Linked DNA regions of Anaerobacillus alkaliphilus. The protein of the gene in region 2 interacts with the protein of the main gene of each other region in a pairwise test. Links are inferred from orthologs where the notes say so. Each region holds a gene or a part of one and is shown on either strand. Other genes may lie near its edges.

Region 1 (4,116 bases), on a different replicon or contig from region 2:
CATAATATAAATAATGATTTTACGGTATTTTCGGGGCATATTTAAAACCTCCCAAACAATTTCTAACTAATATTTTACTTTGATTAGTATAATAATACAAGCCTTTCTTAAAAATTTCTAAAAGAAGGAAATTGCGCTATTGTTAGAGAAGAAGATTAAAAAATATTTAGTTGGGGGATGGGAAGATGAACGAAAAAGTAGTAGTCAATCGATGGCTTGAACTTACAAATGAGTTACTTACAGAAAATCCTACTTATCAAAATCTTACATTAAAAGAAATGATAGACACTGTACATAATGAAAAAGTGGACATACCGAAAAAAGTAGATCATATTGGCATAGCTGTCAAATCAATTGATGAGACATTGCCTTTTTACCTTAATCATTTAAAGTTGGAGCTTCTAGGAATTGAAGAGGTCTCTACTCAAAAAGTACGGGTCGCATTTTTAAAAATTGGTGAGTCAAAATTGGAATTACTAGAGCCGATGAGTGAGGAGAGTCCCATTGCCAACTATATTGCCAAAAGAGGTGAAGGGCTTCATCACGTAGCTCTGGCGGTTGACAACATTGAGCTACGTCTAAATGAACTGAAGGAACAAGGGGTGAGATTAATCCATGAGCAACCTGTAAAAGGTGCAGCAAATGCATCTGTAGCTTTTTTACATCCGAAGTCTGCACACGGTGTGCTTTATGAATATTGCGAAAAGAAGTAAAGGGCTTCAGTTTTACCAATTTTCCATTCAATGATAAAATAACTATAAATAGATAATGGAGGTATTTACATATGGTAAACAAAGATCGTTTGGTTCAAGAGTTTCTAGAACTTGTTCAAATTGACTCTGAGACTAAATACGAGCGTCAAATCGCAGATGTTTTAAAGGTGAAATTCTCAGAACTTGGTGTTGAGGTTTATGAGGACGATACTACTGAAAAATCAGGACATGGGGCAGGTAACTTAATTTGTACATTAGAGGCTAATCAAGATGGCATTGAGCCAATTTATTTTACTTCTCATATGGACACAGTGGTACCAGGGAATGGTGTAAAACCAGTCCAAGAAGATGGTTATATTAAGACTGATGGAACGACTATTTTAGGTGCAGATGATAAAGCTGGATTAGCAGCAATGCTTGAGGCAGTTAAGGTGCTTAAAGAAGAGAATATTAAGCACGGATTAATTCAGTTTATTATTACAGTCGGTGAGGAATCAGGTTTAAAAGGAGCAAAGGAATTAGATCCCGCGCTTATTCACGCCAAATTTGGTTACGCATTAGATAGTGATGGTAAAGTAGGAAACATTATTATTGCAGCACCAACACAAGCGAAAATTCAAGCAACGATTCTTGGAAAGACTGCTCATGCCGGTGTTGCCCCGGAAAAGGGAGTTTCAGCTATTACAATTGCAGCAAAAGCAATTGCTAAAATGCCTTTAGGAAGAATTGATTTTGAAACAACGGCAAATATTGGCCGTTTTGAAGGTGGTACGCAAACTAATATCGTGTGTGACCACGTACATATTCTAGCTGAAGCACGTTCTCTTGTTCCGGAAAAAATGGAAGCACAGGTTGCTAAGATGAAGGAAGCCTTTGAAACTGTAGCTGAAGAAATGGGAGGAAAGGCCAAGGTTGATATCGATGTTATGTATCCAGGATTTAAATACGGTGATGGAGACCATGTGGTAGAAGTTGCAAAAAGAGCAATTTCATCAATCAACCGCGAAGCAAAACTTGAAACAAGCGGTGGCGGAAGTGATGCGAATGTAATTGCAGGCTTTGGAATTCCAACGGTGAACTTGGCGATTGGTTATGAAGAAATTCATACAACCAATGAGAAAATGCCAATTGAAGAATTAGAAAAAACGGCTGAATTAGTTGTGGCTATTATTAAGGAAGTTGCGGGAAATTAATTTACTAGGTAGGACTGGCTAAGATGTAGCCAGTCTTTTTTAGGCATTAGTTTTGTTATCCAAATATCGATCTTAAGTACTACCTTGGAACACATAATTTTTACTATTACAAAACTGTTTATATATGGTAAAATATATAATAAGTGGAATTGTATAAGAATAGTAGAAAGAGGAACGCGATGAAGTACATGACTAATTTACATGCAATGCTCAACCATTTTCGCGGTGCTAGTAAAGTAATTGAGGCAGATTGGCAAAATGTTGCTAATTCTGTAGGCTTAACGCAAGCAGAACTCCACACTCTATGGATGGTTTATTTTGAAGAGCGCGCTTCAATTACTACCATTGCTAATCATGGTTTATGGGATCGTTCAACGGTAATGCAGGTCGTAAAGAGATTAAAAGAAAAAGGACTCGTGTCTGTAGAAAAAGACGATCAGGACCTTCGTGTTTCCTATGTAATTCTTACTGAAGAGGGGAAAAAAAGACAGACATCCACAGCTACTGCAGAATTTAGCTTTTTTCAATTTCTCCAGGAACTACGTTTAGAAGACGAAGAGGGGTATTACAAGCTTTTAAGTTTTATAGAGAAGTTTAATAGAAATTACCACGGAGAAGAGTATTGTGAATGGGTTGAGAAAACAGCAAAGATATTTGATGAGAAATTTTCTTAATGTTTTAAGCACGTTAGCAGTTGCTGTTTTCTAAGAATGAAGAGGTTCTAGTAAAAAGTACATAATAATCTTAGCTCCGTAACCTGCGGAGTTTTTTTCATTTGTTAAGGCTCTTTTCGTAAACATTGCTCCTCCGGTTACTCGTCGCACAAAAAAACATTGCTCCTGCGGTGGTTACTCGTCGCACAAAAAAAACTGTTGCTTTTTTACCCTAAAATAATCGGAAAAATACCCTAGGTGAAGGTATCAGCCAATAAATTATGTAAGAAAAGAGCAATACTTACTAAATTAGTGGTGAATTCTTAGTATTTTGTGTAAAATTTTTGGGATTTTTACGAAAGCAACAAACTTTGCGAAAACAGCCTTTGTTAAAGATGATTTAGCAGTAAGGAATTTAGTATAATGACGGTAGCTATGAAATTCTGATTTTGAAGCAAAGGACTCTATAAAAAAGGTGTTTTTAAAATGAAACAATTTTATCCGAAAGATGGTCGAGTCATTTTTCATGTAGATATGAATAGTTTTTATGCTTCGGTTGAAATAGCCTTTGATCCAACTTTAAAAGGAAAACCAGTGGCTATTGCTGGTAATGCAAAGGAACGACGTGGGATTATTGTCACGAGTAGTTATGAAGCTAGGGCAAAAGGTGTAAAGACAACCATGCCGATTTGGGAAGCTAAAAAACACTGTCCAGAGCTAATTGTGATGGAACCAAATTTTGAACGTTACCGGGAAGCATCGCTTAAAATTTTTCAATTTTTAAAAGAGTACACTCCGTTAGTAGAACCTGTTTCCATTGATGAAGGGTATATGGATATAACTTCTTGTTACCACTTGGGATCACCTTTATATATCGCTAAGACCATCCAAGCGAGGCTCTTAAAAGAATTAGGCTTACCCTGCAGTATTGGTATTGCTCCTAATAAGTTTTTAGCGAAAATGGCTAGTGATATGAAAAAACCTTTAGGAATAACAGTTTTAAGAAAGCGTGAAGTGCAGAAAATTCTTTGGCCCTTAAAAGTAGGAGAAATGCACGGTATAGGTCAGAAAACTGCGGAAAAGTTAAACAAGCTAGGGATCATTACCATTGGTGATTTAGCTCAGAGTGACCCTACTAAGCTTAAGCATAGCCTTGGTGTCAATGGAGAAAAAATATTTGCTCGTGCAAATGGAATTGACAATCGTTTAGTGGACCCTGAATCTGTCTTTGAATTTAAGACCATTGGTAACTCCACAACACTTCCAGTGGATACGAAAAGTATGGAAAAAGTAAAAGCAATCCTAGCAAATTTATCTGACTCTGTAGCTAGGCGAATGGCTAGAAAAGAGGTGTGTGCGGAAACCCTACAAGTGACCATTCGTTACTCCGATCGAAAAACAGTGACAAGAAGCCAGACAGTAGTAAATCCAATTGATGACCAAAGTGATATATATAAGATTGCTTTACTACTTTTTACTAAGCACTGGACCGGTGAACCGATTCGACTTTTAGGCGTAACAGCACAGCAGTTAATTGATAAGAAAAACGCTTTTAAA
Region 2 (4,793 bases):
ATGCTGCTAGCCACCATGTTATCTCAAACGCATCTTGTACAACAAACTGCTTAGCGCCATTTGCAAAAGTAATCAACGATAACTTCGGATTACGTCGTGGAATGATGACAACAGTTCACTCTTACACTAATGATCAACAAATTCTAGACTTACCACATAAAGATTTACGTCGTGCTCGTGCAGCTGCTGAAAACATCATTCCAACAACAACTGGTGCAGCTAAAGCGGTAGCTCTAGTACTTCCTGAGTTAAAAGGAAAGTTAAACGGTGGAGCTCTACGTGTTCCAACTCCAAACGTATCATTAGTAGACTTAGTTGCTGAATTAGATAAAGAAGTAACAGTAGATGAAATCAATGCTGTTCTTAAAGAAGCTGCTGAAGGTCCATTAAAAGGAATCCTTGGTTACTCTGAAGAGCCGCTAGTATCTCGTGACTACAATGGTAGCCCTGCTTCTTCTACAATCGATGCTCTTTCTACAATGGTTATGGAAGGCAACATGGTAAAAATTATTTCTTGGTACGACAACGAGTCTGGTTACTCGCACCGTGTAGTTGACCTAGTAGATTACATCGCTCAAAAAGGATTATAATTTCCAAAAGGAATTTATAGTCAATTGTTGAATAATAATAAGTTGGCAGAGAGGAGAAGGGAAACGTGTTTCTCTCTCCTCTTTCCACTGTGTAAAAAAATTTTGAATTATGAATTCAAAGCTTCTCTTCGAAGCCATACATACACCAATTCAAAATTCATAATTCACAATTCAAAATTTATAATGGAGGGTTTTTCATGAACAAAATGTCTGTGCGCGATATTGATGTAAAAGGTAAACGTGTATTTTGTCGTGTTGATTTTAACGTACCAATGAAAGACAACCAAGTAAGTGATGACACACGAATTCGTGCAGCTCTTCCAACGGTTCAATATTTAATGGAAAAAGGTGCAAAAGTTATTCTAGCTAGTCACTTAGGTCGTCCAAAAGGCCAAGTAAACGAAGACATGCGCTTAACGGCAGTAGCTGCTCGCCTTGGTGAACTTCTTGGTAAAAACGTTGTAAAAACAGATGAAGCTTATGGTGAAGCAGTAGAAACTGCGATTGCTGGTTTAGCTGAAGGTGACGTTCTTTTACTAGAAAACGTTCGTTTTTACCCTGGCGAAGAAAAGAATGATCCTGAGTTGGCAAAATCTTTTGCGAGCCTTGCCGATGTATACGTTAACGATGCGTTTGGTGCAGCTCACAGAGCGCATGCTTCAACAGAAGGTATTGCTCACCACCTTCCAGCGGTATCTGGTCTTCTGATGGAAAAAGAATTAGATGTACTAGGAAAAGCATTATTAAATCCTGATCGTCCTTTCACAGCTATTATTGGTGGAGCGAAGGTTAAAGATAAAATCGGTGTTATTGATAATCTATTAGAAAAAGTAGATAACTTAATCATCGGTGGTGGTTTGGCTTATACGTTTGTAAAAGCATTAGGACATGATGTAGGTAAGTCTTTACTTGAAGAAGATAAAATTGACTTAGCAAAATCGTTCATGGACAAAGCAAAAGAAAAAGGCGTGAAACTGTATATGCCTGAAGACGTTGTTGTTGCTGATGATTTCTCTAATGATGCGACTACAAAAGTTGTTGGTATTGATGAGATTCCAAGTGATTGGGAAGGCTTAGACATTGGTCCGAAAACAGTTGACACATACCGTAAAGTTATTATGGAATCAAAACTAGTGATTTGGAACGGACCTATGGGTGTATTCGAATTGCCATCATTTGAGAACGGTACGAAATCAGTCGCAGTTGCTTTAGCTGATGCGCAAAGTACGTACACAGTTATCGGTGGTGGAGACTCAGCAGCAGCAGTTGAAAAATTTGGTCTAGCTGACAGCATGGATCACATCTCAACTGGTGGTGGAGCATCACTAGAATTCATGGAAGGTAAACAACTTCCTGGAGTAGTGGCTTTAAACGACAAATAAAAAGCAATTATGAATTGACAATTGTGAATTATGAATTAACGTGTGTTTAGCTTCGAAGCTTAAACCCTCAACAATTCACAATTCATAATTCAAAATTCACAATTAATGAAAGGGGTTTTAATCGTGCGTAAACCAATTATTGCTGGTAACTGGAAGATGAATAAGACTATTGGTGAAGCAAAATCGTTTGTGCAAGAGGTAAAGGGTTTAGTGCCAACGAGCGCAAAGGTTGACTCGGTTGTTTGTGCGCCTGCATTATTTTTAGATTGTCTAGTAGATAACTCTGCTGGATCTGATCTTAAAATCGGTGCTCAAAACATGCATTTTGAAGAGAGTGGTGCATTTACAGGAGAAATTAGTCCTGTTGCACTAAAAGATCTTGATGTAGCATACGTAATTATCGGTCACTCTGAGCGTCGTGAAATGTTCGCTGAAACAGATGAGACGGTGAATAAAAAGACACATGCAGCACTTAAGCATGGTTTAGTTCCAATCGTTTGTTGCGGTGAAACACTAGAAGAGCGTGAAGCTGGAAAGACAAATGATGTGGTACGAGGTCAAATGGAAAAAGGCTTAGCAGGTCTTTCTGAAGAGCAAGTGAAAACAGTTGTTGTTGCTTATGAGCCGATTTGGGCGATTGGGACAGGAAAATCTTCTTCTTCTGCTGAAGCTAATGAAACGTGTGCGTACATTCGTACAGTCATCGCAGGAATGTTTTCACAAGAAGCGGCAGATGCAGTTCGTATCCAATACGGCGGCAGCGTGAAGCCAGAAAACATCAAGGAATACCTAGGACAAAGTGATATTGATGGAGCTTTAGTGGGAGGCGCAAGCCTTGACCATCAATCATTTTTACAGCTGTTGGAGGCAGGAAATGAGTAAGAAACCTGTAGCATTAATCATCCTTGACGGATTTGCTTTACGTGATGAAACAAAAGGGAACGCTGTAGCCCATGCGAATAAACCGAATTTTGATCGTTTCTGGAATGATTATCCACATGCGCAGTTACTAGCATCTGGTGAAGCTGTAGGTTTACCAGAAGGACAAATGGGTAATTCAGAAGTAGGACACTTGAATATTGGTGCTGGACGCGTTGTTTATCAAAGTCTCACTCGTGTAAATAAATCAATCCGCGAAGGTGAATTTTTTGGAAATGAAACGTTCTTAAATGCCATCAATCATGTGAACGAAAAAAATAGTAGTCTTCACATCTATGGCCTATTGTCTGACGGAGGAATCCATAGCCATATTCAGCATTTATTTGCATTACTTGAGCTAGCGAAAGAAAAGCAAGTAGAGCGAGTATATGTGCATGGCTTCTTAGACGGTAGAGATGTAGGTCCAACAAGTGCGAAAGAATATCTAGTAGCTCTTGAGGAAAAAATGAATTCGTTAGGCACTGGTACATTAGCTTCGATTTCAGGACGTTACTATGCGATGGATCGCGACCAACGCTGGGAACGTGTCGAGAAAACGTATCGAGCGATGGTTTATGGTGATGGCTTGAAGTATAAGAACAGTGCTGAAGCGCTAGAAGACTCTTATAAAAATGGCATTCATGATGAATTTGTACTGCCTTCTGTAATGACGAATGAAGACGGTACACCAGTTGGAACAATCCAAGATAAGGATGCAATTATCTTCTTTAACTTCCGTCCGGATCGTGCGATTCAATTATCACAAGTTTTTACAAACAATGATTTCCGTGGTTTCGATCGTGGTGATCAGCATCCGGTAGATTTACACTATGTTTGCTTAACACACTTTAGCGAGACAGTTGATGGGTTTGTTGCGTTCAAACCAACAAATCTTGATAACACATTAGGGGAAGTATTAAGTCAACAAGGCTACAAGCAGTTGCGTATTGCTGAAACGGAAAAATATCCTCACGTAACTTTCTTCTTTAGCGGAGGTCGTGAAGATAAGTTCCCAGGTGAAGAGCGAATTTTAATCAACTCACCGAAGGTTGCAACTTATGACTTGAAGCCTGAGATGAGCGCCTATGAGGTTACTGATGCTTTGTTACAAGAAATTGAAGCAGATAATCACGACGCCATCATTTTGAACTTTGCAAACCCTGACATGGTTGGACATTCTGGGATGCTTGAGCCGACCGTCAAAGCAATTGAAGTTGTTGATGAGTGCTTAGGTAAAATAGTAGATGCCATTATTGCAAAAGGTGGCTATGCCGTCATTACAGCTGACCATGGGAATGCTGATGAAGTTATTACGATGCAAGATACACCAATGACAGCACACACAACAAACCCAGTTCCAGTGATTGTGACGAAAAATGGTGTTACACTTCGCGAGGATGGGATCCTAGCAGATCTGTCACCGACAGTTTTAGAACTTTTAGGTGCAAATCAACCAGAAGAAATGACTGGGAAGAGCTTAATAAAAAATTAACATTGATGAATTAGGAATTATGAATTGTTTAGTTTATCATAGAAGTAGAGCTTCTTGGAATACATACATAATTCTGCATTCTACATTTTAAATCTTACATTAAAAAAGGAGTGTTTTTACATGACAATTATTACTGATGTTTATGCACGCGAAGTATTAGACTCTCGTGGAAATCCGACAATTGAAGTTGAAGTATATCTTGAAGGTGGCGCAATGGGACGAGCAATGGTACCAAGTGGTGCGTCTACTGGTGAGCATGAAGCTGTTGAGTTACGTGACGGCGGCGACCGTTACATGGGTAAAGGTGTTTTAAAAGCAGTTGAAAATGTTAACGAAGAGATCGCACCTGAATTAGTAGGTTATGACGCTCTTGATCAAGTTGGTATTGACCAATTAATGATCGACCTTGAT

What was found. The genes of interacting proteins can lie anywhere in the genome.
Region 1: the proteins of tpiA (region 2) and DS745_RS15080 interact in binary tests that used the Escherichia coli proteins (3 or more experiments, as listed by UniProt). The link is inferred for Anaerobacillus alkaliphilus from one-to-one orthologs.

The regions. Positions count from the first base shown.
Region 1 is NZ_QOUX01000045.1:176,401-180,516, forward strand. The notes cover bases 71-2,845. They hold DS745_RS15080 (M20/M25/M40 family metallo-hydrolase), read left to right. Parts: upstream 71-784; coding sequence 785-1,906; downstream 1,907-2,845. Other genes in these bases: mce (methylmalonyl-CoA epimerase), read left to right, coding at 279-713; DS745_RS15085 (MarR family transcriptional regulator), read left to right, coding at 2,086-2,580. Also shown: stressosome-associated protein Prli42, read right to left, coding at 1-39; DS745_RS15090 (DNA polymerase IV), read left to right, coding at 3,046-4,116. UniProt on the Escherichia coli protein: Cleaves the N-terminal amino acid of tripeptides.
Region 2 is NZ_QOUX01000032.1:160,317-165,109, forward strand. Bases 1,248-3,974 are described here. They hold tpiA (triose-phosphate isomerase), read left to right. Parts: upstream 1,248-2,095; coding sequence 2,096-2,854; downstream 2,855-3,974. Other genes in these bases: DS745_RS09660 (phosphoglycerate kinase), read left to right, coding at 1,248-1,972; gpmI (2,3-bisphosphoglycerate-independent phosphoglycerate mutase), read left to right, coding at 2,847-3,974. Also shown: gap (type I glyceraldehyde-3-phosphate dehydrogenase), read left to right, coding at 1-590; more of DS745_RS09660, read left to right, coding at 788-1,247; more of gpmI, read left to right, coding at 3,975-4,382; eno (phosphopyruvate hydratase), read left to right, coding at 4,503-4,793. UniProt on the Escherichia coli protein: Involved in the gluconeogenesis. Catalyzes stereospecifically the conversion of dihydroxyacetone phosphate (DHAP) to D-glyceraldehyde-3-phosphate (G3P).